DNA from 3 places in the Faecalibacterium sp. Marseille-Q0746 genome. Region 3 is predicted to be linked to each of the others. Evidence: a T-box and tRNA genes for the amino acid it is inferred to sense, from the RefSeq annotation. Region 3 holds a T-box; the other regions hold tRNA genes.
What was found. A T-box is a leader RNA that pairs with one kind of tRNA and senses whether it is charged. The one in region 3 lies ahead of pheS (phenylalanine--tRNA ligase subunit alpha), so its partner is inferred to be a tRNA-Phe.
Positions count from the first base shown of each region.

Region 1: it encodes a tRNA-Phe, which carries the amino acid that the T-box ahead of pheS (phenylalanine--tRNA ligase subunit alpha) is inferred to sense. The anticodon was not compared.
Region 2: it encodes a tRNA-Phe, which carries the amino acid that the T-box ahead of pheS (phenylalanine--tRNA ligase subunit alpha) is inferred to sense. The anticodon was not compared.

Region 1 is NZ_JAFREI010000005.1:40,336-51,069, forward strand. It holds gene J3351_RS04325 (aminopeptidase) at 1-265, opposite strand, end outside; gene J3351_RS04330 (glycine--tRNA ligase) at 764-2,185, opposite strand; gene rlmH (23S rRNA (pseudouridine(1915)-N(3))-methyltransferase RlmH) at 2,425-2,910, opposite strand; gene J3351_RS04340 (DNA gyrase subunit A) at 3,122-5,371, opposite strand; gene J3351_RS04345 (type IIA DNA topoisomerase subunit B) at 5,556-7,547, opposite strand; tRNA gene J3351_RS04350 (tRNA-Phe) at 7,874-7,949, shown strand; tRNA gene J3351_RS04355 (tRNA-Gly) at 7,990-8,065, shown strand; tRNA gene J3351_RS04360 (tRNA-Asp) at 8,096-8,169, shown strand; tRNA gene J3351_RS04365 (tRNA-Gly) at 8,206-8,281, shown strand; tRNA gene J3351_RS04370 (tRNA-Cys) at 8,311-8,385, shown strand; gene J3351_RS04375 (YhcG family protein) at 8,490-9,494, shown strand; gene recG (ATP-dependent DNA helicase RecG) at 9,560-10,734, shown strand, end outside.
Region 2 is NZ_JAFREI010000002.1:251,040-261,773, forward strand. It holds gene J3351_RS02445 (helix-turn-helix domain-containing protein) at 1-50, opposite strand, end outside; gene J3351_RS02450 (hypothetical protein) at 238-567, shown strand; gene J3351_RS02455 (hypothetical protein) at 578-1,627, shown strand; tRNA gene J3351_RS02460 (tRNA-Gly) at 1,868-1,943, shown strand; tRNA gene J3351_RS02465 (tRNA-Val) at 1,950-2,025, shown strand; tRNA gene J3351_RS02470 (tRNA-Asp) at 2,029-2,102, shown strand; tRNA gene J3351_RS02475 (tRNA-Phe) at 2,131-2,203, shown strand; tRNA gene J3351_RS02480 (tRNA-Gly) at 2,212-2,287, shown strand; gene J3351_RS02485 (ABC transporter ATP-binding protein) at 2,388-4,172, shown strand; gene J3351_RS02490 (ABC transporter ATP-binding protein) at 4,169-6,058, shown strand; gene J3351_RS02495 (GGDEF domain-containing protein) at 6,244-7,098, shown strand; gene J3351_RS02500 (nucleoid-associated protein) at 7,220-8,209, opposite strand; gene J3351_RS02505 (PH domain-containing protein) at 8,370-8,747, shown strand; gene J3351_RS02510 (hypothetical protein) at 8,841-9,092, opposite strand; gene J3351_RS02515 (helix-turn-helix domain-containing protein) at 9,355-10,290, shown strand; gene J3351_RS02520 (hypothetical protein) at 10,326-10,478, shown strand; gene J3351_RS02525 (carboxylesterase/lipase family protein) at 10,566-10,734, opposite strand, start outside.
Region 3 is NZ_JAFREI010000002.1:139,837-150,570, forward strand. It holds gene J3351_RS02005 (ABC transporter permease) at 1-77, shown strand, start outside; gene J3351_RS02010 (thymidine phosphorylase) at 233-1,552, shown strand; gene trkA (Trk system potassium transporter TrkA) at 1,600-2,958, shown strand; gene J3351_RS02020 (TrkH family potassium uptake protein) at 2,971-4,413, shown strand; gene J3351_RS02025 (MFS transporter) at 4,468-5,679, opposite strand; T-box leader at 6,273-6,514, shown strand; gene pheS (phenylalanine--tRNA ligase subunit alpha) at 6,600-7,622, shown strand; gene pheT (phenylalanine--tRNA ligase subunit beta) at 7,641-10,052, shown strand; gene J3351_RS02040 (methylated-DNA--[protein]-cysteine S-methyltransferase) at 10,056-10,556, shown strand; RNA gene ssrA (transfer-messenger RNA) at 10,621-10,734, opposite strand, start outside.

The DNA.
Region 1 (10,734 bases), on a different contig from region 3:
GGTAGCGGCGCAGCTGGTAGGGCTTGCTGTCGGTCAGGGCTTCCTCGCTGCCCAGCTCCATCCGGGTGCGGGATACGGCATTGTCGCTCCAGTCCACCTGAACATCACGGGCACCGGCCTCAAAGCCGCTGCGCACACACAGGCGGGCCAGCGGGGCAGCCTCCAACGGGCAGCGGATGATCATGGTCTGGCCCGGCTGAGGGTTCACGCCCACCCGGACGATAAAGTCAGCGTATTTTTTGAGCAGTTCATCAAAGTTTTTCACAAAAGGTTCCTTTCTGCCGCAAGAAACGGCATGGTTGTTTTGCCCTAAGTATACCCTCTTTTTTCAATTCTGTCCATCGGATAAAAGAAAACAGACGCTTCCGGCGTTGAAAAACGGGGAAACGTCTGCTATACTAACCTTGGGAGTGCTGTCCACATACGGTAAGCGGTCTAACCTTTCCGGCCCAAGCGTCGGGGAGGCGAATATTTTTTGTCGTGCCCCTGACGCTCTGCTGCGAAAGGGGTGATGCTCTATGACGCTATTGGAAACTTTAGCCCTGCTGACGTTGCTTGCAACCGTCGGCTTTGGCGTGTTCGATATCGCATGGAAAATCTTTACACACAAAAAATGACCGCCCTCAGCGTCCAAACTTGAGCGGTCATTCTTTGTGAATAACTTGCCGGGAAGGTACTGACCGTTTGCCGGACAGCACTCTCTTTATCTATAATATACCACAGCCCCGCCGAAATTGCAACGGCGGGGCTGTTTTTATTTGGATCAGAACTCGATCTTGCTCTCGATATAGCTCTTGAGCTCGGAGATGGGCATACGCACCTGCTCCATGGTGTCACGGTCGCGGACGGTGACGCAGTTGTCAGCTGCGATCCCCTTGGCCTCGTCACCCACGGTGTCGAAGTCCACGGTGATGCAGTAGGGAGTGCCGATCTCATCCTCGCGGCGGTAACGCTTGCCGATGGAACCGGTATCATCGTAGTCCACCATGAAGTACTTGCTCAGCTCGTTACGAATCTCCATGGCCTTGTCGCCCAGCTTCTTGCTCAGGGGCAGCACAGCACACTTGTAGGGAGCCAGAGCCGGATGCAGACGCAGGACGGTGCGGACATCTTCCTTGCCCTTGGCATCGACCAGATGCTCCTCATCGTAAGCCTCGCACAGGAAAGCCAGTGCCACACGGTCGCAGCCCAGAGAGGGCTCGATCACGTAGGGGATGTAGTGCTCGTTGGTCTCGCTGTCGAAGTACTCCAGGCTCTTGCCGGAGGCCTCCTGATGGCGGGTCAGGTCGTAGTTGGTGCGGTCTGCAATGCCCCACAGCTCGCCCCAGTCGGTGAACGGGAAGGCATACTCGATATCGGTGGTGGCACGGCTGTAGAAGGCCAGCTCTGCGGGCTCGTGGTCACGCAGGCGCAGATGCTCCTTCTTGATGCCCAGGCTCAGCAGCCAGTTCTCGCAGTAGTTCTTCCAGTAAGCAAACCACTCCAGATCGGTGCCGGGCTTGCAGAAGAACTCGCACTCCATCTGCTCGAACTCACGGGTGCGGAAGGTGAAGTTGCCCGGGGTGATCTCGTTGCGGAAGGCCTTGCCCACCTGGCAGACACCAAAAGGCAGCTTGCGGCGGGTGGTGCGCTGGATGTTGGCAAAGTTGACGAAAATGCCCTGTGCGGTCTCGGGGCGCAGGTAGCAGGTAGAAGAGCTGTCTTCGGTAACACCGATGGCAGTCTTGAACATCAGGTTGAACTTGCGGATGGGGGTGAAGTCATGCTTGCCGCAGACAGGGCAGACGATGTCCTCGTGGTCGGCGATGAACTGATCCATCTCATCAAAGCTCATGGCATCCACATTGACCTCGGGATGCTCCTCACCGATCAGCTTATCGGCGCGGTGGCGGGCCTTGCAGGCACGGCAGTCCAGCAGGGGGTCAGAGAAGCTGGAAACGTGGCCGGTGGTCACCCAGGTCTGGGGGTTCATAATGATGGCAGCATCCAGGCCCACATTGTAGGGGCTCTCCTGGACAAACTTCTTCAGCCATGCTTTCTTGACGTTGTTCTTGAACTCAACGCCCAGGGGACCGTAGTCCCAGCTGTTGGCAAGACCGCCATAGATCTCAGAACCGGGGAACACGTAACCACGGTTCTTGCAAAGATTGACGATCATATCAAGGGTCTTTTCGCTCTGTTCCATTGTAATAACATCCTTTCCGTCCGCGGCTGGCTTGCCGTGTCGTGTGTGTTGTTTCGGGCAGCTTTCCCCACTGCCGCGTATCTCTACTTTACCATGTTTTCTTATTTTTGTAAAGCAAAAGGCCGCTGCATTTCTGCAACGGCCCTTTCTTTCTGAGAAACAGGCGGGGTGACGTTTCCCGCATCTCCTAACACCGGGCGACGGCTGCCTGTTCCGTCCTCTGTTTCTCTTTGCAAGTTTTACTTATGATACTTCATACCGGCATTGATGGTACAGGCCCGGTAGATCTGTTCGGTCAGCACCAGGCGGGCCAGCTGATGGGGCATGGTGATGCGGCCCATACTGAATCTGAGGGCTGCGGCTTTCTTCACTTCATCGGACAGGCCGTGGGAGGAGCCGATGACGAACGCCACATCCCCTGCCCCGCTGTTTGCGCGGTCGGCCAGGAACTGCGCCAGCTCATCGGAGGAGATCTGCCTGCCCTCAATGCACATGGCAACGATGGCAGCACCCTTGCGCACATTGGAGAGGATAGCTTTTCCTTCCTTCTCCAGTGCTTTTTTCACCACAGCATCGGAGGCATTTTTCTCCTCGATCTTTTCCTCCGGCAGCTCGATGATCCGGAATGCCGCAAAGGCAGCCAGACGCTTCTGGTACTCTGCCACGCCCTCGGCAAAATATTTTGCGTTCATTTTACCAATACAGATCAGGTCAATATTCTGCATTACAGCTTCCTCTTTTCAGGATAAACGATTTAAAATTGTCTCCGCTACTGCTTGAACTCCCTCAGTCACGGCTTACGCCGTGCCAGCTCCCTCGGAGAGGGAGCCTCTGGCGAAACCGGATACTTTGCAATTCAAGCAAAAGCTTTCCCGCCATGCCAAAGGCCCCATCCTAGAGGGGGCTGTCGAGCGAATGCGAGACTGGGGGAGTTTTTTACAGCATTGTCAGCTGCTCGCCCTCGTCCTCGGCGCGGATGAGCGCGCCGGTGGCGGGCAGGCTGCGGACACGGTAGCGGTGGGGGTTGGCAAGCTCCAGCGTTTCCGCCGGGACGACAGATGCAATGGTCTGGCTCTTTTTCAGGGTCACAACAGCAACACCCTGGCTGTCGCGGGTGGTCTTGGCAGCGATCTGCGCCGTGTTGACCAGCAGCATCCGGCCTGCGCTGGTGCGGATGACCAGCTCCGTGTCCTCGGGCAGGAAGAGCAGCTTTGCCAGCGGCTCCTTGTCGGAGTAGGCCTTGAGCAGCTTGCGGCGGTTCTGCTTGGTGGCGTAAGAGGCCAGCGGGATCTTTGCGCACTTGCCCCCCGCAAAGAAGAAAAGGACATAGCCGCTGTAATCGCCCGTGATGACCATAGCGAGGATGTTCTCGCCCTCATCCATTCCCAGACGGCCCGGCAGGTAGATGCCCATCTGGGCCACCTTGCCGTCCTCCAGCTCGTTCAGGCGCACCTTGTACACCTGCTGTTTGTCGGTAAAGAAGAGGGCCTCCACATTGTTCCGCGTCTCCACCTGATGGATGATCTCATCGCCCTCTTTCAGCTTGTGGGCACCGGCGGTGCGCAGGCTCTGGGGCGGGATCTTTTTCAGGTAGCCCTCACGGGTGAAGAACACGGTAACGGGATAATCCGGGATGGATTCCTCTTCGGCACCGCTCTCCTCCTCGGGCAGATCATACAGGATCTCGCTGCGGCGGGGCTGGGCGTACTTTTTGGCCACATCGTTCAGCTCATTGATGATGATGCGGCGGATGCGGGCAGGCTTTGCCAGAATATCGTTCAGGTCGGCAATGTCCTTTTCCAGCTGTTCGATCTCACCCGTCCGCTTGAGGATATACTCCCGGTTCAGGTGACGCAGCTTGATCTCAGCCACATAGTCGGCCTGCACCTCGTCGATGCCAAAGCCGATCATCAGGTTGGGCACCACCTCGGTCTCCTCCTCGGTGGTGCGGATGATATGAATGGCCTTATCGATATCCAGCAGAATGGCCGCAAGGCCCTTGAGCAGGTGGAGCCGCTTTTCCTTGCCGTGGAGATCATAGTAGGTGCGGCGGCGGACACACTCCATCCGGAAGGCTGTCCACTCCTGCAGGATCTCCCGCACGCCCATGACCCGGGGCTGACCGGACACCAGCACATTGAAGTTGCAGCTGAAGCTGTCCTCCAGCGGGGTGGTCTTGTAGAGCTTGGCCATCAGCTTTTCCGGGTCCACGCCGCGCTTGAGGTCAAGGGTCAGCTTGAGGCCGTTCAGGTCAGTCTCATCCCGCATATCGCTGATCTCTTTGATCTTGCCCGCCTTGACCAATTCGGCGATCTTGTCCATGATGGCTTCCACAGTGGTGGTGGGCGGGATCTGCGTGATCTCCAGCATATTCTCGCCGGGCACCACATTGTACCGGGCACGCACCTTGATGCTGCCCCGGCCATTCTCATAGACCTCCCGCATCTGGGCCTCATCGTACAGGATCTGGCCGCCGCCCACGAAATCCGGGGCGGGCATGGTGGTGGAGATATCGTGTTTGGGATCCTTCATCAGGGCCACGGTGGTGGCGCACAGCTCTGCCAGATTGAAGGAGCAGATGTTGCAGGCCATGCCGACTGCAATGCCCAGGGTATTGTTGGCCAGAATGGTGGGGAAGGTCACGGGCAGCAGGGTCGGCTCGGTGGTGGTTCCGTCGTAGTTGGGCACAAAGTCCACGGTCTCCTTATCGATATCCCGGAACAGTTCCTCGCAGACACCCTCGAGCTTGGCCTCGGTATAACGGGCAGCGGCGCAGGACATATCCCGGCTGTACGCCTTGCCGAAGTTGCCCTTGCTGTCCACAAAGGGCACCAGCAGGCTCTCGTTGCCCCGGCCCATGCGCACCATGGTATCGTAGATGGCGGCATCACCGTGGGGATTCAGGTGCATGGTGCTGCCCACGATGTTGGCCGACTTGGTGCGGGCACCCTTCAGCAGACCCATCCCGTACATGGTGTACAGCAGCTTGCGGTGGGCGGGCTTGAAGCCATCGATCTCGGGCAGGGCGCGGGAAACGATGACGCTCATCGCGTAGGGCATATAGTTGGTCTCCAGCGTGCTGGTGATGGGATCTTCCAGCACACTGCCCGCGTTCAGGATCTCAACGCCGTCGCCCAGCTGCGGGCGGACAGGCCTGGTCGTTTTTTTGGTTGTTCGTTTTGCCATTTTTGCTCCTCTATATCAGCATCTATATCCCGGATCCAACCCCTCAGTCTCGCATACGCTCGACAGCTCCCCTAATAGTGGGGCCCTTGGCATAGAGGGGAACTCGCAGGGCGTTCCGCAACGCCAGGGCCTCCCCTACTAGGGGAGGTGGCAATGCAAAGCATTGACGGAGGGGTTTATCTCGTCAGCTCACATCCAGATCATCCAGATATTCCGCGCCGTGCTGTGCAATATGTTCTTTGCGTCCGGCAAGGTTATCTCCCAGCAGCAGGTCAAACACCCGGGCCGTTTCCTCCACGTCCGTGGGCAGCACCTTGATCAGGCGGCGGCTCTCGGGGTTCATGGTGGTCAGCCACATCATCTCGGGGTCATTTTCGCCCAGACCTTTGGAGCGCTGGATGGTATACTTTTTGTCGCCGATCTCCTTCAGGAAAGCTGCCTTTTCCGGCTCGGTGTAGGCAAAATAGGTGTGATCCTTTGTGGTGATCTCATACAGCGGCGATTCCGCGATATAGACATAGCCCTCGTTGATCAGAGTGGGGGTCAGCCGGTAGAGCATGGTCAGCACCAGCGTGCGGATCTGGTAGCCGTCCACGTCAGCATCGGTACAGATGACGATCTTATTGTAGCGCAGGTTATCGATGTTGAAGGTGGCAAGTTCCTTGTTATGCTTGCCGCCCAGTTCCACGCCGCAGCCCATGACCTTGATAAGGTCCACGATGACATCGGACTTGAAGATGCGGGCGTAATCGGCCTTCAGGCAGTTCAGGATCTTGCCGCGGATGGGCATGATGGCCTGATATTCACTGTCGCGGCTCTGCTTGACCGCGCCCATAGCGGAATCGCCCTCCACAATGTAGAGCTCCCGGCGGGAAGCATCCTTGGTGCGGCAGTCCACGAACTTCTGCACCCGGTTGGCCAGATCGATCTGGGTGGAGAGCGTCTTTTTGATGCTCTGGCGGGTCTTTTCGGCGTGCTCACGGCTCTGCTTGTTCACCAGCACCTGCTGGCAGATCTTCTGGGCCTCCTCCGGCTTTTCAAGGAAGTAGACCTCCAGATAGTGCTTGAGGAAATCAGTCATGGCCTGCGAGACGAACTTGTTCGTAATGGCCTTCTTGGTCTGGTTTTCGTAGCTGGTACGGGTGGAGAAGCTGGACGAGACGTAGACCAGGCAGTCCTGCACATCCTGGAAGCTGATGGCGCTCTCGCCCTTCTTATAGAGGTTCTTGTCCTTCAGGTATTTGTTGATCTGGTAGACAAAAGCCGTGCGGACGGCGTGCTCGGGGCTGCCGCCGTGTTCCAGCCAGGAGGAGTTGTGATAGTATTCCAGCAGCTGCACCTTATTGGAGAAGCAGAAGGCAGCGCTCATCCGCACTTTATAATCCGGCTGATCCTCACGGTCACGGCCGGAGGCCTCGCTTTCGCAGCTGAACACCGGGGTCAGGGTATCCTCTCCTGCCACCTCCTGCACATAGTCGGCGATGCCGTTCTGGTAGCACCAGCTCTCCTTCCAGGGCTTGCCGGTGGCGGGGTCCTTCTCCTTTTCGTCCGTAAAGTTCAGGGTCAGGCCCGCGTTGACCACGGCCTGACGGCGCAGCACATCCTTATAGTAGCTGCCGGGCACGTCAATGTCCGTAAACACCTCATCGTCGGGCTTCCAGTGGATGATGCTGCCGGTACGGCGACCCTTGTAGGGTTCCTTCTGCAGGCCGCCCACGTTCTCACCCTTTTTGAAGTCGAGGTGGTAATGAAAGCCGTCGCGGTAGATATCGGCGGTCATCCAGGCAGAAGCGTACTGGGTGGCACACAGGCCCAGGCCATTCAGGCCCAGGCTGAACTCGTAGTTATCCTCGCCCTCACCGTATTTGCCGCCCGCGTACATCTCACAGAACAGCAGCTCCCAGTTGTAGCGGCCCTCGCCGTTGTTCCAGTCCACGGGCATACCGCGGCCAAAGTCCTCCACGATCACGCTGCCGTCCTTGCAGCGGGTCACATTGATGGTATCGCCGTGGCCATCGCGGGCTTCATCGATGGAGTTGGAGACGATCTCAAAAATAGAGTGGGCGCAGCCCTCCACGCCGTCTGAGCCAAAGATGACGGCCGGGCGCTTGCGCACACGGTCGGCACCCTTCAGCGAAGTAATGCTTTCGTTGCCATATTCCTGTTTTCTTGCCATGCTGTCCTCCGGGCCTGTTCTCTTGTAATGAGCAGGTCGTCAAATCAAAACGCCTTTGCTCTTTCCCTTATAATAAGTATAAGCGATGTGTAAAGAGCAAAAGCGTCGGTGTTCTTTTCTTTTATTAAACCATAGGTTGTATTACTTGTCAATTTCTTCGGGCAGATTTCTTGTCCTCCTGATTCGGCAGAAAAAAGCCCAGAAAGTCATTCTTATTTTGCGCGTTGAAACGCATAAAACGAAAAAAGTTTCAGTTTTTTTCAAAAATTTTGAATTTACCCCTTTACAAAATCAAAATTTCAGGTATAATAATCATCGTCCGGTGCGCCTCTGTAGCTCAGTCGGTAGAGCAGGGGACTGAAAATCCCCGTGTCATTGGTTCGATTCCGATCGGAGGCACCACCTTTCAGAAGAACAAGAATTACTCCTGTTCCTCTGATATGCGGCCGTAGCTCATCTGGTAGAGCGCCACCTTGCCAAGGTGGAGGTAGCGAGTTCGAGCCTCGTCGGCCGCTCCATAACGGAGTGGTAATAATCACTCCGGATATGGCCCGGTAGCTCAGTTGGTTAGAGCACCAGCCTGTCACGCTGGGGGTCGTCGGTTCGAGCCCGATCCGGGTCGTCTTTCCCTGTGGTGCAAGGGTAAATGCACCAATATGCGGCCGTAGCTCATCTGGTAGAGCGCCACCTTGCCAAGGTGGAGGTAGCGAGTTCGAGCCTCGTCGGCCGCTCCAAATGGAGTGGAAATATTCACTCCAAATATGGTGACGTGGCCAAGTGGTAAGGCAAGGGTCTGCAAAACCCTCATCCACCAGTTCAAATCTGGTCGTCACCTCCAAAAGTTCCCGGAAGCTGCGGCTTCCGGGATTTTTTGTTTTGCTTTTCTTTTCCTCGTTCCCGTGTTACAATGGGGATACTATTTTTGCGAAGGGGGCCGGCAAAGTGCTCTTGAATTCCAGCGAATATCTGAATACCGTTGAATCCATCAAGCAGGAAATTCGCGCGGCGCAGTATCGCGCATCTGTCAGTGTCAACCGGGAGCTTCTGCTTCTCTATCATACGATCGGCAATACGATCAATGCACATAAGACCTGGGGCAGCAAATTCATTGAAAGCCTTTCTGCCGATATCAAACTTGCTTTTCCGGACGCTTCCGGTTATTCCGTTCGGAACTTGAAGTATATGGCAAAATTTGCACTTGCTTACCCTGACGAGGAATTTGTGCAACAGCCTGTTGCACAAATTCCGTGGGGACACAATACCGTTCTCCTGGATAAGCTTTCCTCACCAGAAGAACGCCTATGGTACGCTGAAAAAGTTATTGAAAACGGTTGGTCTCGGAACGTTTTGATTCATCAGATCGAGAGCGGATTATATCAACGTCAGGCCATTGCATCAAAAATCACAAATTTTGAAGCTCGTCTGCCCGCCTCGCAAAGTGAGCTTGCCTTGCAAACGATGAAAGACCCCTATCTCTTTGATTTTATCCCTTTGAAAGAAAATATGCTTGAGCGGGATATCGAGCAGGCTCTTGTCAAAGATGTCACCAAACTTTTGCTGGAGCTGGGCACTGGCTTTGCTTTTCTGGGCAACCAATATCATCTGAATGTCGGCGGTGATGATTTTTATATCGACCTGCTGTTTTATAATCTGAGCCTGCGCTGTTATGTTGTGATCGAATTGAAAACCGGTGAATTCAAACCAGAGTATGCCGGACAGCTCAATTTCTATCTTTCTGCGGTAGATGGATTACTGAAAAAAGAGCAGGATCACCCTTCCATCGGCCTTCTTCTCTGCAAAAGCAAGAACGATCTGGTTGCAGAGTACTCCCTTAAAGATATGAGCAAACCCATCGGAGTCAGCGCATACCGTATCACAAGCTGCCTGCCGGAAGAGTTTGAAAAGCAGCTGCCTTCTGTTGAGGATCTTCAAAAGCGAATTTTGTAAGGCAGATTTTTCCCCGTTCCCGTGTTACAATGGGGATACTATTTTTGCGGAAAGGAGGGCCTGCCATGCCCGCTGAACATCACACCACCCTGACCCCGGACACGCCGGTGCGCTACCTCAAGGGCGTGGGGCCCAAGACCGCCGAGCGGTTTGAGAAACTGGGCATCGTGACACTGGCCGATCTGCTCTGCCACTATCCCCGGCGGTACATCGATTTTTCCCGTCCCTACTCCATTGCCGAGGCCCCGCCAGACACCGAGTGCGTGGTGAAGGCCGAGGTGTTCGCCAAACCTGCCGGGCGCATCCTGCCGGGCGGGCGGCGGATGGAGCGCATCACCGCCGGGGATGATGTTTCCAGCCTGGAGATCACCTGGTTCAACAATCCCTATGCCACCCAGAAGCTGGAGCTGGGGCAGGAATACTATTTTGAGGGCATCGTGACCGGCGGGATGCTTCGCCGTCAGATGGTCAACCCGCAGGTGCGCACGGCGGCACAGATCACCGCCGCTCCCTTCGAGGCCGTTTACCCCCAGACCGAGGGGCTTTCCAGCACCGTGATTGCAAAATGCATCCGGCAGCTGCTCCCCCATGCGGAACTCCTGCCCGACCCGCTGCCAGAGGAGATGCTGAAAAAATACCGCCTGCTCTCCAAGGCCGATGCCGTGCGGGCCATCCACTGCCCTGCCACGGAGGAGGAGGCTTTTGCAGCCCGGCGGCGGCTCATCTACGAGGAGCTGCTGGTGCTCCAGTTGGGCATTGGACGAATGAAGAACCGGGGCAGCGCCTCCACCGGTGCACCCATGCAGCGGCTCGACCCGTCCCCCTTCTGGGCATCGCTCCCCTTCTCCCCCACCGGTGCCCAGCGCCGGGCCGTAGACGAAATTCTGACCGATCTGTCCGGCAGCACCTCCATGAACCGCCTTTTGCAGGGCGATGTGGGCAGCGGCAAAACGCTGGTTGCCGCCGCCGCCATCTGGGCCTGCATCCGCAGCGGATATCAGGCGGCCCTGCTGGCCCCCACCGAGATCCTTGCCGCCCAGCACGCAGAGAATCTGAACCGGATGCTGGCCCCCTTCGGGATGCGTGTGGCCCTGCTGACCGGCGGCATGAAGGCCGCCGCCCGCCGCACCACGCTGGCTGCCATCCGCAGTGACGAAGCCGACCTTGTGGTGGGCACCCACGCCATCCTGAGCGAGGGCGTGGAGTTTGCCCGGCTGGGTCTGGCTGTGGTGGACGAGCA
Region 2 (10,734 bases), 110 kb from region 3:
TGGCCTACTTGCAAGGAAAGTGCCTGACGTTCTATTGCGGAATTTTTCAAAATCGTCACTCCCTTGCTATCAAAAAGTATTATCCTTGAGTTAAGGATACACAGGAATGATTGTCAGTTCAATGTTCTATAAATATCAAAAATAATATCAAATGATATTGATTGAGCTGCGAATGTGTGATAGAATGAAAAAAAAAACGGGCAGATGTCCGATGAACTCAAACAAAGGAGAGATATTATGGAACGAAAAAAGAAAATCATTGTGGCTGTGGCGGCTGTGCTGGTGCTGATGGTGGGGCTTATGGCATGGAAAAAATCTGAAACAAAGCTTTCAGGCAGATACAAGACGGATCAATCTACGCAATACATTTATATGCTCCCGGAAGAATTTGTTTTTGAAAACGGATATTGCGATATCGGAAGTTTTACCTGCACCTATGAATATAAAAATGGAACGCTCTATTTTTATTGGGGTAATGCGGTATGGGCGAGCTTCAAATGCACGATCAATGGAAATAAAATTGTAGTGGACAATAACGGCGAATATATCACTTATTATAAACAGTGAGGGGAAATTTATGAAAAAGCTTAAAATTATACAAATCAGCATGATGCTGATTGCTTTGTGCTTTTGCACATCTTGCAGCGGTTCGAAACAAATGCCGAATGATCTGCTAAAAACGGCAATCCAGAACGAGGATGGAAATTACGGCGAATACGGTTTGGAACTCAAAGATTTTTCTGTAAAAGACCGAAACTACGACAGCAATTATAAAACAGAGAGCGTGACCGTAGAAGTCCGGGCAGAAAATGCGGATTCTGCCTATGAAGTGGCGTATGCCGTTGTGGGCAGTCGCCAGAATGGCGACTGGGATGTAACCAGTGTGCAGGAAATGGACACAACCGTATTACCGAAAGAATCACTGTCGCAAGGTATTGTGGATTCTGATGTAGCGCAACTTTTGCAGGAAAAGGAAAATGTGCGATACTATCTGACGCCAGGATATTGTGGATATAGCAATGCGCTAGAACAGGACATAACGGTAGATGTACAGCTTTGTTCGGATACACAGTATATGAGTGCGACTAGAGACTACCAGCTTTTTTATCAGTATACTTTGGATGGATGGGAACTGGTCGGGAAAAATGAAGATGATGTAAAGGTTCAGATCACAGATGATTTGTGCGGAACCTGGGTCGCTTCGAATGGAGAAGATTCCTACAAATTTGTGATCGACCATATTGAAGGTGATACAGCGTATGTGAAATATCAAGCGCAGTTCCGAATGCCACAATATGGCTGGAGTTCTAGAATGATTTCCAGAGGATATGATACATTAACGCCGGTTCCGGTCTCTGTGGTATATGAAGATTGGAAATCGGATTATTACGGGATAGAGATCGTTTTTGAAAAAACAAGATATGCAGAGTACTCCAGTGAAGACACGTTTGACTCTTTCTGGAGCAATCCGATGACAGTTGGAATTTATGTTTTTCCGGATCATTGCCCACAAAGAACATACGCCAACGGAACAGTCGAAGATGGCAAATCTTATGTTCTGACTGATATCAATATGTCTGATGCAACGAGACCTGTGAATGGAACTTATATTCTGACCAAGCAGTAATAGTAAAGGATATCTGCCGATTTTATTTGCGGCAGAGGCCCAGAAGTGTGTCTTGGAAAATGATTTCTTGAAGCTGGACGCGAAGGCCGGGGATAACCTCGGCCTTCATTTTTTGATGTTATTTGGTGTAAAACCAGAAAACTTGCAGAAATTGAAAATTTATGATTGACAAAGCCCCCGCCGTGCGGTATAATAACCAACGTCGCCGGGAGCGAAACCCCGGCAGACCACATGAAATGTGCGGCCGTAGCTCATCTGGTAGAGCGCCACCTTGCCAAGGTGGAGGTAGCGAGTTCGAGCCTCGTCGGCCGCTCCATTTTGTGGAAGTTTAGCTCAGCTGGGAGAGCATCTGCCTTACAAGCAGAGGGTCAGCGGTTCGAGCCCGTTAACTTCCACCATGTGGCCCGGTAGCTCAGTTGGTTAGAGCACCAGCCTGTCACGCTGGGGGTCGTCGGTTCGAGCCCGATCCGGGTCGCTGCTGCTTCTCTGGAAGCAGCTTATATGCCTCTGTAGCTCAGTCGGTAGAGCAGGGGACTGAAAATCCCCGTGTCATTGGTTCGATTCCGATCGGAGGCACTTTATATGCGGCCGTAGCTCATCTGGTAGAGCGCCACCTTGCCAAGGTGGAGGTAGCGAGTTCGAGCCTCGTCGGCCGCTCCAGACAAAACAAGCCACTGCAAAACATGATTCGTCGTGTGATGCAGCGGCTTTTTTGTACGTTGAAAGCTTTTTTGGAATTGGAAAAGGAGGGAAAAACGCAGTGATATTCGGCAAGTACATCAACCGGTATTACCTCAAGCATGCTCCCGTACTGCTGCTGGGCCTTGCCGCCCTGCTGACGGTGGATTACATCCAGCTTTTGATCCCGCAGCTCTACCGGCTGGTCATCAACGGGGTGAACCTTGGCCAGGTGGTGGTGAACGGTGAGACGCTGCCCTTTACCAAGGAAGTGCTGCTGCAGCACATCTGCCTGCCCATGATCTGGATCGTGGTGCTGATGGTCATTGGACGCTTTTTGTGGCGCATCTGTTTCTTCGGCTCGGCGGTGCGGGTCGCGGCAGACCTGCGGGAGCGGATGTTCGACCACAGCCGCAGGCTGTCCCAGCAGTACTATCAGGTGAACAAGGTCGGCAACCTGATGAGCCTGTACACCAACGACCTGGACACCATTCAGGAGTGCTTCGGCGACGGCGTGCTGATGTTCTTCGACGCGCTGACCCTGGGTCTGCTGGCCCTTTATAAGATGTGGACCATGGATGTGCGGCTGACCCTGCTGGCCCTGATCCCGGCGCTGATCATGTTTGCCATCGGCACCCAGATGAGCAAGGTGATGACCCGGCGCTGGGAGGAGCGGCAGCAGGCCTTCTCCGGTCTTTCCGATTTCGCGCAGGAGAACTTTTCCGGCATTGCGGTCATCAAGGCCTTTGTCAAGGAGTACAAGGAACTGCAGGCCTTCCGGAAGCTGAACAAGGAAAACGAGGAGATCAACGTGACCTACACGAAGATCGCCACCCTGCTGGAGGTGCTGGTGACCCTGTTCGTGGAGTCCGTGATCTGCATCATTCTGGGTTACGGCGGCTATCTGGTCTATCAGGGTCGATTCAACGCCGGCCAGCTGGTGGAGTATATCGGCTACTTTGAGGCCATCGTCTGGCCCATCATGGCTGTGTCCATGCTGATCGAAAAGACCAGCCGCGGCAGGGCCTCCCTGAACCGCATCACTGAGCTGCTGGATGCCCCCATCGATGTGGCCGACCGCCCCGGCGTGGCCGACCTGACCGACCCCAAAGGCGGCATCGAGTTCCGCCACCTGAACTTCCGCTACCCGGACGGCGAGTACGATGTGCTGCGGGATATCTCCTTTACCATTGCGCCCGGCGAGAGCGTGGGCATCGTGGGCAAGACCGGTGCGGGCAAGACCGCCCTAGTGGACCTGCTGCTGCGCACCTATAATGTGCCGGACGGAACCCTGTTCGTGGACGGCAGGGATGTGAACAGCCTCTCCATCCACTCGGTGCGCAATGCCTGTGCCTACGTTCCGCAGGATAATTTCCTGTTCTCGGACACCATCGCCCACAACATTGCCTTTGGTGTGGACGATGCCACCCCCGAGGACATCGAGCGGGCGGCAAGCATGGCCGATGTGCGGGATAATATCGTGGATTTCAAGGACGGCTACGAGACCGTTCTGGGCGAGCGCGGCGTGACGGTGTCCGGTGGTCAGAAGCAGCGCATCTCTATCGCCCGCGCCCTGCTCAAGGACGCGCCCATCCTGATCCTGGATGACTCCGTCTCGGCGGTGGATACCAGCACCGAGAAGATCATTCTGGACAACCTCAAGAACAGCCGGGCAGGCAAGACCACCCTGCTCATTGCCCACCGCATTTCCACGGTGGAGCGGCTGGATAAGATCGTATTCCTCAACGAGGGCCGGGTGGAAGCCGTCGGGCCCCACGATCAGCTGTATGCTTCCTGCCCGGAGTACCGCCGGATGGTCGATCTGCAGCGGCTGGAGGATGAGACGAAGGGAGGCGAAAACGCATGATGCATCTGAATCCATTGGTTCTGGTGGGCGCTGTCATCGGCGTGATCACCGCCCTGCTGGTGGCAGCCTATGCCGCCGTCAAGGACAAAAAGACCGCCATGGGCTTTGAGCGCAACATGGAGGACGGCGAGATCATGCGCCGCCTTGCCCGCTATGCCCGGCCCTACCTGAGCAAATTCCTCATTGTGGGCGTGCTGATGCTCTTCTCCATTGCCTACGATATCATTTCACCCCTCATCGTGGGCCGCATCGAGGAGCTGGTGGCCGGGGAGTTTGAACTCCGCGCCCTCTTCCTGGGCGTGTCAGTGTATGCAGGCGTGCTGGTGTTCTCTATGGGCAGCACTTACCTGCAGGCCGTGATTTTGCAGCGGGTGGGCCAGCGCATCATCTCCGATCTGCGCGAGGATCTGTTCAGCCACATTGAATCTTTGGCACACGAGCAGCTCAACGAGATCCCGGTGGGCAAGCTGGTCACCCGAGTGACCAACGATACCAACGCCATCTCCATGATGTTCACCAACCTCTTGGTCCAGCTGACCAAGAACAGCTTTGTCATTCTGGGCATTCTGGTGGCCATGCTCTGCCTGAACTACGAGCTGACGTTGATGGTGCTCTGCTTTGTGCCCTTCATCGTGATCTTCACGGTCATCTTCCGCAAGTTCTCCCGCCGCGCCAACCGCAAGCTCAAGAACGCGACCACCGATATCAATACCTATCTGTCAGAAAACCTGTCCGGCATCAAGGTCACCCAGATCTTTGGCCGGGAGGACGAAAAGATGGAGGACTTCCGCCAAAAGAGCCAGAAGCTGGCCCGGGCCAATCAGGAGCAGATCTTCGTGTTCAGCGTGTTCCGTCCGCTGGTGTATATGCTCTATGTCAGCTCGATCCTGTGCCTGTTCTATCTGGGCGGCATGGGTCACCTGAACAACGTCAGCTTTCTGGGTCAGACCATTTCCAGCGGTACCATCGTCACCTTTTATATGTACATCTCCAAGTTCTTCACCCCCATCCAGAACCTGGCCGAACAGTTCAACTGGCTGCAGTCGGCGCTGGCATCGGCAGAAAAGGTGTTCTCCATCATGGACATCCAGCCCAAGATGCAGGATGCCCCCGATGCCATTGAGCTGGACGAGGTGAAGGGCGAGATCGAGTTCCGGGACGTGTGGTTCAGCTACGTTCCCGGCGAGTGGGTGCTGCAGGGCGTTTCCTTCCATGTGGATGCCCGCCAGACGGTGGCCTTTGTGGGTTCCACCGGCTCCGGCAAGAGCACCATCCTCTCCCTGATCTGCCGGAACTACGAGTTCCAGAAGGGCCAGATCCTGATCGACGGTATCGACATCCGCAAGATCAAGATCTCCTCCCTGCGCAGGCACTTCGGCCAGATGCTGCAGGATGTGTTCCTGTTCTCGGGTACCATCCGTTCCAACATCGTTCTGCGGGAAGAGGGTATCCCCGACAGCGAGATCATGGAGGTCTGCCGCTACGTCAACGCCGACAAGTTCATCAACAAGCTGGACCACGGGCTGGACGAAGAGGTGCGTGAGCGCGGCAACAACTTCTCCGCCGGGCAGCGGCAGCTGCTCAGCTTTGCCCGCACCATCATCCATAAGCCCAGCGTGATGATCCTGGACGAAGCTACTGCCAACATCGACACCGAGACCGAGCTGCTGATTCAGGATTCGCTGGAAAAGATGCGTACCGTGGGCACCATGCTCATTGTGGCCCACCGGCTGTCCACCATCCAGCATGCGGACAACATCATCGTGCTGTCCCACGGTAAAATTCTGGAGCAGGGCACCCACCAGCAGCTGCTGGCCCGGCATGGCCGCTACTACCAGCTGTACACCCTGCAATACCACAAGGCGCAGCTGAACGCAGCCGAATAAACGCAGACAGAAAGGCCGCTGACCTGAGATGGGTCAGCGGCCTTTTCTGTCTGCACCGGGGGTGGAGTTGTCCGCTTCCGGATCGTCGAGGGAGCACAATTAACACTTGCAAAACAGGTGCATCGCTCGTATAATAGAATATGGTAAAATAATAAAAAAGAGAAATGGAAAGGAGGGGCCACAGGATGCAGTGGAGCGATGCGCTCGGCTACGAAGAAGTGATGACCTTTCTGCGCAGTACACCGGCGAACCTCTTTTTCAAGGATACGGAATGCCGTTATCTTTTTATTTCGGACGTTAGGACTTTCTTCCCCTACGGAGAAGGGCAGGAAGAGGATGTGCTGGGCAAGACAGATCTGGAGATCTGGAGCAGCGAGGAACAGGCCCGCTTTTATTATGAGCAGGACCAGAAGGTGCTTGCCACCGGCAAGGGAACCAGCTTTATCACCGAGGTGCCCCGGGAGGATGGGACGGCATACTATCAGATCAAAAAGAACCCCGTTGTGCTGGAGGGAAAGATCATCGGCATCGTGGGGCTTATTGGTGATATCACGGAGCGGGTGCGGCTGGAAAAACAGGCCGAGAACTGGGCCATCCACGATGAACTGACCGGTCTGTATAACCGCAACTACCTGAAGGTAAAGGGTGCCGAGCAGCTGAAGGGAGCCATCATGCCCATCACGATCATTATGGGCGACTGCAATTACCTGAAGCGTGTGAATGATGCCTACGGCCACGAGTACGGCGACCTGCTGCTCAAGCGGGTGGGCCGGGTGATCCGGGAAAACCTGCCGCCTGAGAGCGTGGCCCTGCGGATGGGCGGCGATGAATTCCTCATTGCCTGCAGCCACTTCTCTGCAGAAGAGGCCGAACAGCTGATCGAGAGGCTGCACGGGGAGCTGGCCCGCCAGAGCGACGACCGCCTCAAGCTGGATGTTGCCTTTGGATACCACACTGTGACAGAAGGCCCTTTTGATTATACCGCAGTCTACCATGCTGCCGACCGGGATATGTACCGGAACAAGCGCAAAAACCGCTGATCATACGGACGAAAAAACAGCCTCAGCCCGATCTCCCAAGGGCTGAGGCTGTTTTGGTGATCTGTTACATCAGGGCGGTGAGTACCAGCGCGCAGAGAGGGAAAACGCCATCTGCGGCGGCTTACAGGATCACATTTTTGATGAGCAGGGAAACGCTGCCGTCCGGATCGTGGAGGAACTCCAGCTCGGAATCGGAGTTCAGCAGCTCGGTGGGGATCTTGACCTCGATGCCGTTGGCGGTGCGGATGCTCCGGCTCTCCATCCGGCGGATGCGGGCAGGGGTCACGGTGACAGGGGCGGCTGCCTCTTCCAGCACCTCGCTCTTCTCCACATAGTCATCAAAGGGCACCGCGGCCAGCGGGTATTCCTCGGCCAGCTGCTGGCGCACCTGTTCCACCGATACCTGATTGTCGTTGTCGGCAGCCTGGTTGGCAATGAGCATGGCTACCTGCGCGTCGGCATGAGGCTCGTCCTCATAGGCATCCTTCACAGCCTGTGCGGCGGCCTCCTGAATGGCCTGCAGCTTCTTTTTCTCGGGCTCGGCCTGGGTATACTGGAACACAACAGAGGAGAGGTAGAACTCCTTATGGCCGTCGATGTCGTATTTCTTTTCCAGCAGGCGCATGGAGTAGTCCGTCAGGTTGACAAGCGCACCCTCCTCCACCTTGCCGCTCTGGGTGGGCAGGCAGGCCCGCTGCTGGATGATGGAGTTGACCGGGGCACCTTCCACGGTCTCGGTGTAGTGGGTGTAGCCGTTTTTATAGTTCAGCTTGAGGATGCCCAGCCAGGGCGCGCCGTCCCGGGTGAAATCCACCACGGCCAGGTCCGCCCCGGGGATGGTGGTGTGGGCGTGCATGTAATCGAACAGCACCCCCGCAATGCGGCAGGACAGATCAATGAAATCCTGATTGTGTTCCAGCTCGTTCCGGAAAGCCGAATCCGGCAGGGGGCGGCACTGGCGGATCTCATCGCTGGCCAGCAGCTTTTCGATATGATTCTGTAAGTAGGCGGTCTTTTCGGCAGTCAGCTCCATGCCGCCGCCGCTGAGCACCGGCGCGTCCAGCGTGGTGTCCAGCACATGCAAAATTGCCTGATGGATGATGATCTCCATGGGTCAAAACCTCATTTCCCGGGTGATTGTGATGTTCCTGCCCAGTATAGCACATCCGGAACAAAAAGGCGAGAGGGAGCGCAAAGGCTTGTCAACTGCCGCCTGAGATGCTACAATGGGGCTGACCAAACATCCGGACAAGCCGAAAGGGGAGTGTGTTATGGAATTTCGGGACAAACCGATGCAGAACCTCATCCGCATCAAGGAAAAGGAGATCTGCAAAAATGTGCAGGAGCTGCTGCTGGACGGTGAGCAGATCGTGGGCGCTTACAAGACCGTGCGCGATCAGGCTGTGTTCACCACCCACCGCATTTTTATGGTGGATATGCAGGGGATGACCGGTACCCGGCAGGAGATCTTTGTGCTGCCCTACCGCAAGATCCTGCATTACGGCATCAAGACGGCAGGCTTCGGTGACCCGCTGCAGACCTCGGAGCTGACGGTCTGCTTTGCGGATGAGCACGAGGCAAAGTTCGGCTTCATCGGGCAGGATGAGCTGCTGGCGGTGGCACGGGCCATCAGCCGGTGCATCCTGTAACAGAACAAACGTAAAACGCCCGCTCCGGCTTCTGACCCCGGAGCGGGCGTTTTACATTGCTGTAATATGCGAAAAAAGGAGAATGTCGAAGGGTCAGCAGGCGGCGCGCTCTCTGCGGCCGGCCTCAAGCATGTAGTGCAGAAAGCCGGTGACATCAGCAGGGTCGGTGACAGAGATGTCAAAGCCCTTGGAGGGAGCGTCCATCATCTGGAACAGCTCGGTGGCGGCGCTGTCCTTTTTCAGGTCACAGGTCTCGCCATTGGCCAGGTGCAGGAGCACACTGCCGCGGCTGGCGGCTACCTGCTGCATGAAACGGTCTTTATCAAGATACTGGATGCGAAGCATAAAAATACCTCCCACAAAGAAATGTTTTATTCTGGAAGAGTCTCCCGGGCCAGGCTGCCCGTGGGGAACGCTTCTCGGGAACCGGATCAAGCCGCGCCGGGGGTTGTTTTCCGCCCCCTGCGGTGTTATACTGTGCTTGCTGGTTCTGATGAAATAATACCACGAAACCGGCACGATAGATAGAACAAAAACACCCGATTTGTACAACAAAATCGGCATTGACAAAAAATATTCAAAGTATTGCGGAAAGGAATTGTTCAATATGGCGTTTCAGACAAGCTGTGTCTCTGCTGCCAATATCGTTACCGGGCTGACCTTCCAGCAGGATGTTGTGGCCGATGCCGAGGGGCGGGAAATGGTCCAGCATGGCAGCGCCCTGTTCCCCATTGCCTGCTACGCGGAGAACCTGAAAAGCTATTCGGTGGCCTGGCACTGGCACGAGGAGTTTGAGTACATTCTGGCCATGAAAGGCCCCCTGACGGTGGACGTGAACAAGACCCGGGTGACCCTGCAGACGAATCAGGGCGTGTTCCTGAACTCCGGCATCCTCCACGCGGTGGAGCAGGCGGAAAAAGGGGAGGCCCTGCTTCACTCGGGTGTGTTCCATCCCCGGCTGGTGGGTGGAATGGACACCATCTTCTGGCAGAAGCTCATCCGACCCATGCTCCAGCCGGATGCCCCGGCGTTTTTTCTGCTGGATGAGGCTGTGCCCTGGCAGGCGCAGGTGCTTGCCTGCCTGCGGGAAGCCTGGCAGGCGGTTGCCGTGGAGCCCTTTGATTACGAGAACCGGGTGCGTTACTATCTCTCTGCGGCGCTGCGGCTGCTGAGCACCCAGTGCGTGGGCGGCAAGACCAAGGTCTCCCAGCAGGAGCAGATCGCCGCCGAGCGGATGAAGCAGATGCTCCGCTTTGTGGAGGAGCACTATGCCGAGGAGCTGACCGTGGAACGCATCGCGGCCAGCGTGGCCCTGAGCGAGAGCGCCTGCCTGCGCAGCTTCCGGCAGATGCTGGGCATCACGCCCATCCAGTATGTCAAGCAGTTCCGGGTGGAAAAGGCCGCCGAGCTGCTCCGCTCCACCCGGCTCAAGACGGGCGAGATCGGGATGGAGTGCGGCTTTGCAGATGGCAGCTACTTCATTAAGACCTTCCGGGAGATCAAGCACTGCACACCCAAGGAATACCGCGCAAAATTCTGCTGAAATGTCTGAGATAGGAATAGGAGAAAATGATCCCCATGCAGCACAGTCTGACCCAAGGCCCCATTACAAAGAATATCCTGCTGTTTGCCACGCCGCTGGGTGTTACCGGCATCTGGCTCAGTGTGCCCATCGGCTGGGCACTGGCAGATGCCATCGGCATTGGGTATTATTTGAAGAAGAGAGCATAAAATATCCCCCGCTGCAAAGCGTGTTTTGGCACGTCTGCAGCGGGGGATATGTTTTTCTATTGGAGCTTGAGATGATCCGGATGGGGCTTATTCCCCCACGGCGGGGACGTTCTGCATCGTCCAGAGGAGCTTCTGGACATCCACGCTGCCCATGTGGGTGGGCTCCTCACCCAAACGGAGAAAATCGGTCTGCTGGGCGGTAACAGTCTGCCACTGGGGCAGGTCTGCGCCGTTGGGGTCACCTGTTCTGGCAAAG
Region 3 (10,734 bases):
TCATTCTGGCCTTTACCTCCAAAAACAGCATGGCCCCCAAGGCCGAGGGTATCCCTTACGACAAGGGTTCCCGCTGAGCGAGGTTTGTTCCAAGGGCGCAGCTGCTTTTCCGGGCAGCTGCGCCCTTGGTGTTCAAAACCCGACAAAGGAGACGGAATGTGGATTGCCTTTGTCAAAAAGTCTGTTATAATGGAATTTACTGAAAGTCATACTGTCAGACAGGAGAATTGCGATGCGTATTTATGATCTGATCGCGAAAAAGCGCGATGGCGGTACCCACACCCGGGAAGAGTTGGAAGCCATTGTCAACGGCTTTGTCAGTGGGGAAGTGGCCGATTACCAGATGGCTGCCTGGATGATGGCGGTCTACCTGCGCGGCATGACCAACGAAGAAACAGCCGAGCTGACGGACGTGATGGCCCACAGCGGCGTGATGGTCGATCTTTCCCCCATCCCCGGCATCAAGGTGGATAAGCACTCCACCGGCGGCGTGGGCGATAAGACCACCCTTGTGATCGCCCCTGTGGTGGCGGCCTGCGGTGTAAAGATCGCCAAGATGAGCGGCCGTGGTCTGGGCCATACCGGCGGCACCATTGACAAGATGGAGAGCGTGCCCGGCACCAGAACTGCCCTTTCGCAGGAGGAGTTCTTTGCCCAGGTGAACAAGATCGGGCTGTCGGTCATTGGCCAGAGCGAGGGCATTGCCGTGGCGGATAAGAAGATGTACGCCCTGCGGGATGTGACCGCCACGGTCAGCTGCATCCCTCTCATCGCCTCTTCCATCATGTCCAAGAAGCTGGCCTCCGGCTCCGATGCCATCCTGCTGGATGTGACCACCGGCACCGGTGCCTTTATGAAGACCGTGGACCAGAGCATTGAGCTGGCTGAGCTGATGGTCGCCATCGGCACCCACCATGGCCGCCGGGTGGCCGCCATGATCACCGATATGGACACCCCGCTGGGCCGTAACATCGGCAATAGCCTTGAGGTCATGGAGAGCATGGATGTGCTCAAGGGCAGGGGCCCTGCCGACCTGACCGAGGTCTGCCTGCAGCTGGCCGCCAATATGCTGGTGCTGGCAGGCAAGGGTACCCCGGCGGAGTGCCGTGCCATGGCACAGGCTGTGATCGCGGACGGCTCTGCCTTTGCAAAGTGCAAGGAGATGTTTGCGGCCCAGGGCGGCGACACCCGTGTGCTGGACGATTACAGCCTGTTTGAGCAGCCCGCAGCCAGCTTTGAGCTGCTGGCCGAGCAAGATGGCTACATCGTGGCCAACGATGCCGAGAAGATCGGCTCTGCCAGTGTGCTGCTGGGCGCTGGCCGCCAGAAGAAGGGTGACCCGCTGGACTTTGCGGCCGGCATCACCCTGCACAAAAAGCGCGGTGACTATGTGCACAAGGGCGAAAGTCTGGCCACCTTCTACGGTGCGGCAGATAAGTTTGAAGCCGCTGCTGCGGAGTACCGCAGCGGTCTGGTCTATGGTGCGGAAAAGCCCGAGGAGGCCCCGCTGGTCTACGCCCTGGTCACCAAGGACGGCGTGGAGCGCTACTGAGAAAGCATCCTTCCCGCAAGGCGGGAGGGACGGAAAGGACATTTTCTATGAAGATCATTCTGGTGGGCTGCGGCAAGGTCGGCACAGCGCTGGCACGTCAGCTCAGCGAGGAAGGCCACAATGTCACGGTCATCGATACCAACAAGGCCCGTGTGGAGCATATCAGCGAATCCTATGACGTGATGGGCATTACCGGCAACGGCTCCTCCATCGCAACGCTGTCCGAGGCGGGGATCGAGGAGGCGGACGTGTTCATTGCAGTCACCGGCTCGGACGAGCTGAACCTGCTCTGCTGCATGTTTGCCAAAAAGGCGGGCCATTGCCACGCCATTGCCCGTGTGCGCAACCCCTCCTACAGCCATGAGCTGGACTTCATCAAAAAGCAGATCGGCATTTCGGCCATCATCAACCCGGAGATGGCGGCGGCGCGGGAGATCTCCCACCTGCTGCGCTTCCCCGGTGCCAGCAAGATCGATACCTTTGCGGAAGGCCGGGTGCGGCTGATCAAGTTTACTCTGACCGAGGCACAGGCACTGGACGGCGTGGCCATCCGGGAGATCCCCACCCGGCTCAAGAGCGATATCCTGGTCTGTGCCGTGGAGCGCAACGGCGGGGTCATCATCCCCAACGGTAATTTTGTGCTCCAGACCGGTGATCAGGTCACTTTTCTTGCAACGCAGGAAAAGGCCCACGAGTTCTTCCAGCGCATCCATCTGGCCGTGCGCCCGGTGCGCAATGCCCTCATCGTGGGCGGCGGTGCCATTGCCTTCTACCTGAGCCAGGAGCTGCTGGAAAACCATGTCCGGGTGCGGATCGTGGAGCGGGACCCTGCCCGCTGCGATGTGCTGGCCCAGGCCCTGCCCGAGGCACAGATCCTGTGTGAGGACGGCTCCAACCGCGAGTTCCTGCTCTCCGAGGGCCTGACCTCCACCGAGGCCTTTGTGGCCCTGACCAACATCGATGAGGAAAATGTTCTGCTGACCCTGTTTGCCAAGAAGCATTCCAACGGCAAGTTGGTCACCAAGATCAACCGCCTGGAATTTGACGATATCCTGGCCGGGCTTGATCTGGGCAGCATCGTCTACCCCAAGTACATGACCTGCGATTACATCGTGCAGTATGTGCGCGCTTTGCAGAACGAGGCAGGCAGCAACATCAAGACCCTGTACCGCATTCTGGACGACCGCGTGGAGGCGCTGGAATTCACGGTCCATGAGAAGAGCCGCGCCACCGGTGTGCCCCTGAGCCAGCTCCACCTGAAAAAGAACCTGCTGCTCTGCTGCATCACCCGCGGCAACGAGATCAAGATCCCGCGCGGCGGCGATGAGATCCAGGTGGGCGACAACGTCATCGTGGTCACGCTGGAGCACGGCCTGCATGACCTGCGGGACATCGTGGAAGATTAACGGAGGCGCGGCATGAATTATGCGATCGTTCTGCGGCTGCTGAGCTACATCCTCTATTGCGAAGCCGCGCTGCTCCTGCTGCCTGCCATGGCCAGCCTGATCTACGGTGAGTGGATGGTGCTGGGCGTGTTCCTGTTCACGGCAGCACTTTCTGCGGTGGCGGGCGCTCTGCTCCACCGCATCAAGCCCAAGAGCCAGATCTTCTATATGCGGGAGGGCTTTGCCACCACGGCGCTCTGCTGGCTGCTCATCAGTGTGGTGGGCGCGGTGCCCTTTGTGCTTACGGGCAGCATCCCCAACCCGGTGGATGCCATGTTTGAGACCGTTTCCGGCTTCACCACCACCGGTGCCAGCATCCTGCCCGCTGTGGAGGACCTGCCCAGGGGCATCCTGTTCTGGCGCAGCTTCACCCACTGGATCGGCGGCATGGGCGTTCTGGTGTTCCTGCTCTCCCTGCTGCCCCTGACCGGCGGCTCCCATGTCAACCTGATGAAAGCCGAAAGCCCCGGCCCCCAGGTGGATAAGCTGGTGCCCAAGGTGCAGTCCACGGCAAAGATCCTCTATGGCATTTATTTTGGCCTGACTGTCATCGAGTTCGTGTTCCTGTTGTTCGGCGGGATGCCGGTGTTTGAGTCTCTGCTGACCTCCTTTGGTACAGCGGGCACCGGCGGCTTCGGCTTCCGCAATGACAGTTTTGCCAGCATGTCGCCCTATGTCCAGTGGGTCGTGACCATCTTTATGATCCTGTTTGGCGTGAACTTCAACGCCTATTTCCTGCTGCTGATGCGCCGCTTCCGCCGCGCTGCCGCCAGCGAGGAGGTGCGCGCCTACTTTGTGATCATCGGTGTGGCTGTGGTCATCATCACGGCCAACATTTACAGCATGTACAACGGCTTGGGCGAGGCCCTGCGCCACGCCGCCTTCCAGGTGGGCTCCATTATTACCACCACAGGTTTTTCCAGCTGTGATTTTGACCTGTGGCCCACCCTCTCCAAGGAGATCCTTGTCATGCTGATGTTTGTGGGTGCCTGCGCGGGCAGCACCGGCGGCGGCATGAAGGTCAGCCGCCTCCTGCTGATGGGCAAGACTGTGGGCAAGGAGCTCAAGCAGGCCCTTCACCCGCAGGTGGTTGCCCCCGTCCGGATGGACGGCAAGGTGGTCAACCATGAGACCATTCGCGCCACCAATGTCTATGTGGCCGCCTACATCTTCATCTTTGCGGCATCCTTCTTCCTCATCAGTCTGGATGACTTTGACATGGTGACCAACTTCACCGCCATTGCCGCCACGTTGAACAACATCGGCCCGGGCCTTGCCCAGGTGGGCCCCATGATGAACTTTGGCAGCTACTCCAATCCCGCCAAGCTGGTTATGATTTTTGACATGCTGGCGGGCCGTCTGGAGATCTTCCCCATGCTGGTGTTCTTTATGCCGGACACCTGGCGGCGGTTCTGAGCAAAATAACAAAGCGGATGCGCTCCCACCGGAACGCATCCGCTTTTTGCTGTATCAGAATTCCTGCGGCTTTTTCCCCAAGAGCGCCGCGCCGCTCAGCACGATGACCCCGCCCAGCAGGGCAAGGCCTGCACCGGCCTGCCCGAAGGCATCGCCGACGGCACCCACCAGAGGACTTGCAGGGATCATCAGCAGGCTGTAGGCCATGCCGTCCACGCTGATGAGGGTGGCTCGCTGGTCACTGGGGATGGCATCGTTCAGCTTCTGGCTCTCGTGGAGCAGATAGACCTCCAGCACACCCTGCACCAGCATCATGCCCAGGATGCCGCCCCAGGCGGGCGCAGTACCCACCAGCAGAGTGCCCACACCGCAGAGCAGGGCACAGGCCGTGTAGAGCTGCCGCATGGAGCGGCAGCTCACCCGGCGGCCGATCTCGGTGCCCGCCACGCAGGCCAGACCGCCCAGCAGCAGGGGAAGGAAGAGCAGCTCCGTGGGCCAGCCCAGCTCAACGAGCCGCTGCTGCAAAAACATTTTGGTCAGGTAACTGGGCACGCTGATGAGGGCGCTGGATGCGATAAGTTTCACCGCCATTGGGCAGGTGCGCAGGACATGCAGGCTGTCCCGCACCAGCTGGCGGAACTGTTCGGGCAGAGCGTGCAGCGGGTGCTTTTCCCGGCTGGCCTGTGATTCAGTGACGATGGGCTCCGCAAGCAGCATATTGGCAAGGGCGGAAGCACCCTCAAAGGCGGCGTTCAGCAGATAAAAGCCCACGTAGCCGAGAAACTGGTTCAGGATGCTGGCCATGGAGCCTATGGCGTTGGCCAGCATGGAGATCTGAGAGCCGTTGGCAGAGACCTGAATGTATTCTTCTTCGCAGCCTTCCTGCTTCAGGCTGTCGTAGAGCAGCGCCGTGGAGGTGCCGGAGAACATGGTCATGGCCAGCGCGTTCAGCCCCATGGCAAAACAGATGGTGAACAGGTCTGACGCAAAGGCCATCAGCAGGCTTTGCAGGACCATGCACACGCCGCCGGACACGAGGGTCTTTTTCCGGCCCAGCAGGTCTGCCGCCATGCCGCTGGGCACTTCACACAGCAGGCTGACAACATGGAACACGCTTTCGGCCAGGCCGATCTCCCACAGGGAGAAGCCTCGGGCCGCCAGCAGCGCCACCCATACCGCATCCGTGATGCGCAGGCCGGAGAAGAGATCGGTAGTGTAAATGCAGGCAAGCTGCTTTTTCAAATTGAGCTTACGTTTATGGTTCATGGGGAACACCCTTTCTATTTGTCGTTGTGAAATTTCAAAATAGAAAGTGTACCCTTGCTAACGAAAGTTTGCTGTGACCAAACCCCTCCGTCAATGCTGACGCATTGCCACCTCCCCTAATAGTGGAGGCCTTGGCAATCCGTGCAGAATTTCCGGTTTCGCCAGAGGCTCCCCTACTAGGGGAGCTGACGAGCGAAGCGAGTCTGAGGGGTTCAGGCAAAACAAAAGCGCCCAACAGCAAAGCTGCGCGGCGCTGAAAATCATGCTCCACGTCTTGCTGAAAGGTTTCCTCGATTTAGCTCCCCTACGAGAGGAGCTGGCTGCGCCAAAGCGCAGACTGAGAGGTTTTGTTTCCAATAAAAGGGTACACTTCGAGCCGGAACGTATTAAATCTGACCTTTTTTGAAAAAGATGCAGCCATTCCAACCCATCTGGGTGTACCCTCCTTTCAGTAAAACGTTACGCTTACAATACCATACTTTCGGCCAAAACACAAGCAAAACCGTAAAATTCAGGGAAAAAGTGCCGCCCCGGCTTGCAAACAGGCCCAAAGTGTGGTAAGATGATATCCGGTTATGAAACCTGAATATCTTGAAAACGCAGCGACGGAGAGAGTACGCATGCAGTTCCACAGCAAAGAGAGAAGCTTCACCGGCTGAAAGGGCTTCCGCGTGGGTGTGTGCCGAAGTTCGCTCCTGAGCGGCCTGCCCGAACGGCTTCTATTAGGGCAGGACGGCGCGCCCCGTTACGGCGTTTGAGAGCCGCCCTTCTTTGTGCAGGGCGGAAACCGGGTGGTACCGCGGAGCATTGGATTTGCAAAGGCTTCGTCCCTTTTGTCCGGCCAGAAATGGCCCGGCAGGGGACGGGGCCTTTTTTGCTGCCCCGCTTTGAAAACACGAACTGAGAAGGAGAGAATTTCCATGCAAGCAATGATCGACGAGCTGGCCAAACAGGCCGCAGAGAGCCTCGGTCAGGTCTCTTCCAAGGAGACGCTGGCCTCGTTCTGGCAGGAATATCTGAGCAAAAACGGCAAGATCCCCGCGCTGATGAAGAATCTGCGCTCTGTCGCGCCCGAAGAGCGCCCCGCCATGGGCAAGATCATCAACGAGCTCAAGCAGAAGGTGCAGGCAGACTACGATGCCGCCGCCGCCAAGGTGAAGGAGGCCGAGCTGGCCGCCCGCAACGCCGCTGAGACCGTGGACATCACCCTGCCCGCCAAGACCCGCACGGTGGGTGGTCTGCACCCCCTGACGCTGGTCACCAACCAGATCATCGACGTGTTCTCCGGCATGGGCTTTGCCGTGGCCGATGCACCTGAGATCGAGGACGACGACCACAACTTCACCCGCCTGAACGTGCCCAAGGATCACCCCGCCCGCGATATGCAGGATACCTTCTACCTGTCCGACGAGTTCCTGCTCCGCACCCAGACCTCCGGTGGCCAGATCCGCACCATGGACAGCCAGAAGCCGCCCATCAAGGTGCTGATCCCCGGCCGTGTGTTCCGTTCCGATTCCGATGCCACCCACAGCCCCATGTTCCACCAGATGGAAGGTCTGGTCGTGGATAAGGGTATCACCCTGGGCGACCTGCAGGGCGCGCTGAACACTTTTGTGCAGAAGCTGTTCGGCAAGGACACCCGCACCCGCCTGCGTCCCTCTTACTTCCCCTTCACCGAGCCCAGTGTGGAGGTCGATGTCAGCTGCTTTGAGTGCGGCGGCAAGGGCTGCCCCCTGTGCAAGCACACCGGCTGGATCGAAGTTCTGGGCGGCGGTGTTGTCAACCGCAAGGTGCTGGAGAACTGCAACATTGACCCGGATGAATATTCCGGCTTCGCCTTCGGCATTGGCATCGAGCGCATCGCCATGCTGAAGTACGGCATCAACAACATCGGCCTGATGTTCGAGAACAACCTGCAGTTCCTCAAGCAGTTCCATGAATAAGAGGGGAGAGAACAGACAATGAAAGTACCTTTCAGTTGGTTAAAAGAATTCGTTGATATCGACGTTACCGCTCAGGAGCTGGAGGAGAAGCTGTTCTCCTGCGGCTTTGAAGTGGAAGAGCTGATCCCGCTGGATGCAGGCATCAGCAAGGTGGTCGTTGGCAAGATTGTGGAGATGGAAAAGCAGGAGGGCACCCACCTGACCAAGTGTGTGGTGGACTGCGGTGACTACGGTCACGACATCCGCATCAGCACCGGTGCCGCCAATATGAAGCTGGGCGACTGTGTTCCCGCCGCTCTGGATGGCTCCACCCTGCCCGGCGGCATCAAGATCAAGGCCCGCAAGATGCAGGGCGTGGAGTCCAACGGTATGCTCTGCTCCGGCGAGGAGCTGGGCCTGAACGATGACCTGTTCCCGGGCTCTGAGGTCTATGGTCTGCTCATCCTGCCCGAGGATTCCGTTCCCGGCACCGACATCGCACCCGTTGTCGGTCTGGATGACTATATCTTCGATATCTCCATCACCGCAAACCGCCCGGACTGCCAGTCCGTGCTGGGCATTGCCCGCGAGGTCGCTGCCATTCTGGGCAAGCCCCTGCACATGCCCGCCATGGATTACAAGGCTGTCTGCGAGCCGGATGCTCCCATCAACGTCCAGGTGGAGGCCCCTGACCTGTGCCCCCGCTATATGGCGCACTACGTCCGCAACATCCGCATGGGCGAATCTCCCCGCTGGATGAAGCGCCATCTGGCCCTGTGCGGCCTGCGCTCCATCAGCAATGTGGTGGATATCACCAACCACACCCTGCTGGAAATGGGCCAGCCCATGCACGCCTTTGACCTGAACAAGGTCGCCGGCCGCACCATTGATGTGCGCCGTGCCCACGAGGGTGAGAAGATCGTGACCCTCGATGAAAAGGAGTTCACCCTGAACCCCAACAATCTGGTCATCTGTGATGCCGAGAAGCCTGTGGCTCTGGCCGGCATCATGGGCGGTGCCAACTCCGGCATGGATGAGAACACCACCAGCCTGCTATTCGAGTGCGCCACCTTCGCCCGTGACTGCGTCCGCAAGACCAGCCGTGCCCTGGGCCAGAACAGTGATTCCTCTGCCCGCTATGAAAAGGGTGTGGACCGCAACTCTCCCGAGCTGGGCCTGGCTCGTGCCCTGCACCTGATCCAGGAGCTGGACTGCGGCGATATCACCACCCTCGAGTATGACCTGACCGATGGCCGCCCGCTGGAGCGCAAGCACATCGTGACCACCCCTGCCAAGATCTGCGGTGTGCTGGGCATCACTGTGCCCGAGCAGACCATGATCGATATCCTGCAGCGCCTGGAGTTTACGGTGGATGTGCAGGCCGATGGCAGCTGGGATGTGTCTGCTCCTCTCTACCGTGAGGATGTGGAGAGCTTCCCCGATCTGGCGGAGGAGGTCATCCGTGAGTACGGCTATGACCACATCAACCCCACCTTCCTGAACACCGCCTCTGTCACCAACGGCGGCCTGAACTACGCGCAGAAGCAGCAGCTCAAGACCAAGCGCCTGCTGGCTGCACAGGGCTTCTATGAGGCCTCCACCCTGGCCTTCTACTCCAACGCGGAGCTGGATATGCTGCACATCCCCGCTGAGGATGCTGCCCGCAAGGCCATCCGCATCCTGAACCCCATCAGCGAGAACCTGTCCATCATGCGCACCCTGCTGACCCCGTCCATGCTGAACGTCATCGTGGACAACCTCAAGAAGGGCAATGCTGAGGGCCGCCTGTTCGAGATGGCTCCTGTCTATCTGGCCAAGGAGCTGCCCATCAGCGAGCATCCCCATGAGCGTCAGACCCTCTGCATTGGTGCCTTTGGCCCCGAGGAGGACTTCTTCACCGTCAAGGGTGCAATGGAGGCGCTGGCCGCAGGCTTTGACCTGACCTTCACCTATGAGCGCGAGACCACCCCGTGGCTCCACCCCGGCATCAGCGCCGCTGTCTACTGCAACGGCAAGCGTCTGGGCGTGTTCGGTAAGCTCTCCAATGAGATCAACGGCGAGCTGGAGATCGCAAAGGACCAGAAGGACAGCCAGAACATCTATCTGGGTGAGCTGGACTATGAGGCTCTGATGTCCTGTGTGGACGGTGAGCTGCGCTATAAGCCGCTGAGCCCCTACGCTGCCGTCAAGCGTGACCTGGCCCTTGTCTGCGAGGAAAAGGTCACCTGCGGCGAGATCGAGGACACCATCAAGAAGGCAAGCTCCCTCATCACCGAGGTCAAGCTGTTCGATATCTACCGCGGCGCAAACCTGGGCGAGGGCAAGAAGAGCATGGCCTTCTCCCTGACCCTGTCTGACCCCAGCGCAGAGATCTCCGCTGAGCAGGTCGAGCGCACCGTCAAGAAGGTGCTGGGCAACCTGAAGTTCAAGCTGGGCATTGAGATCCGGTAAACGGTGATCTTTACACAGCACTATGAGTCTCCTCTGGGCGGCATCCTGCTGGCCGCTGACGACACAGGCCTGACCGGCCTCTGGTTCGAGGGGCAGAAGTACTTTGCCCGCACCCTGGATGCGGTGCACCAGGAGCAGGAGACCGCTGTGCTCTCCGAGGCCAGCCGCTGGCTGGATGTTTATTTCGGCGGGCAGGAGCCGGACTTTACTCCGCCGCTCCATCCCGCTGGCTCTGCCTTTCAGCAGGAGGTGTGGGCGCTGCTGCGCCGCATCCCCTGCGGCCAGACCACGACCTATGGGGCACTGGCAAGGCAGCTTGCCGCAGAGCGCGGCCTTTCCCGGATGTCTGCGCAGGCTGTGGGCGGGGCTGTCGGACACAATGTGATCTCTATCATCATTCCCTGCCACCGCGTTGTCGGAACAAACGGCAGCCTGACCGGATATGCAGGCGGCATCGATAAAAAAGCCGCGCTGCTGAGACTGGAAATGAAAATGACGCTGTAAGAAATGCAGCAAATGAAAAATCCGAACCTTTTCCCGATGGGAAGAGGTTCGGATTTTTCTTGTTTGGTGGAGGCGATGGGAGTCGAACCCATGTCCGAAAAGAGTTCAGCGTAGGTGTCTCCGGGTGCAGGCGATCAACAACATTCCCTCCGCGTCACGCCGGTCGCCAGGCTAACGC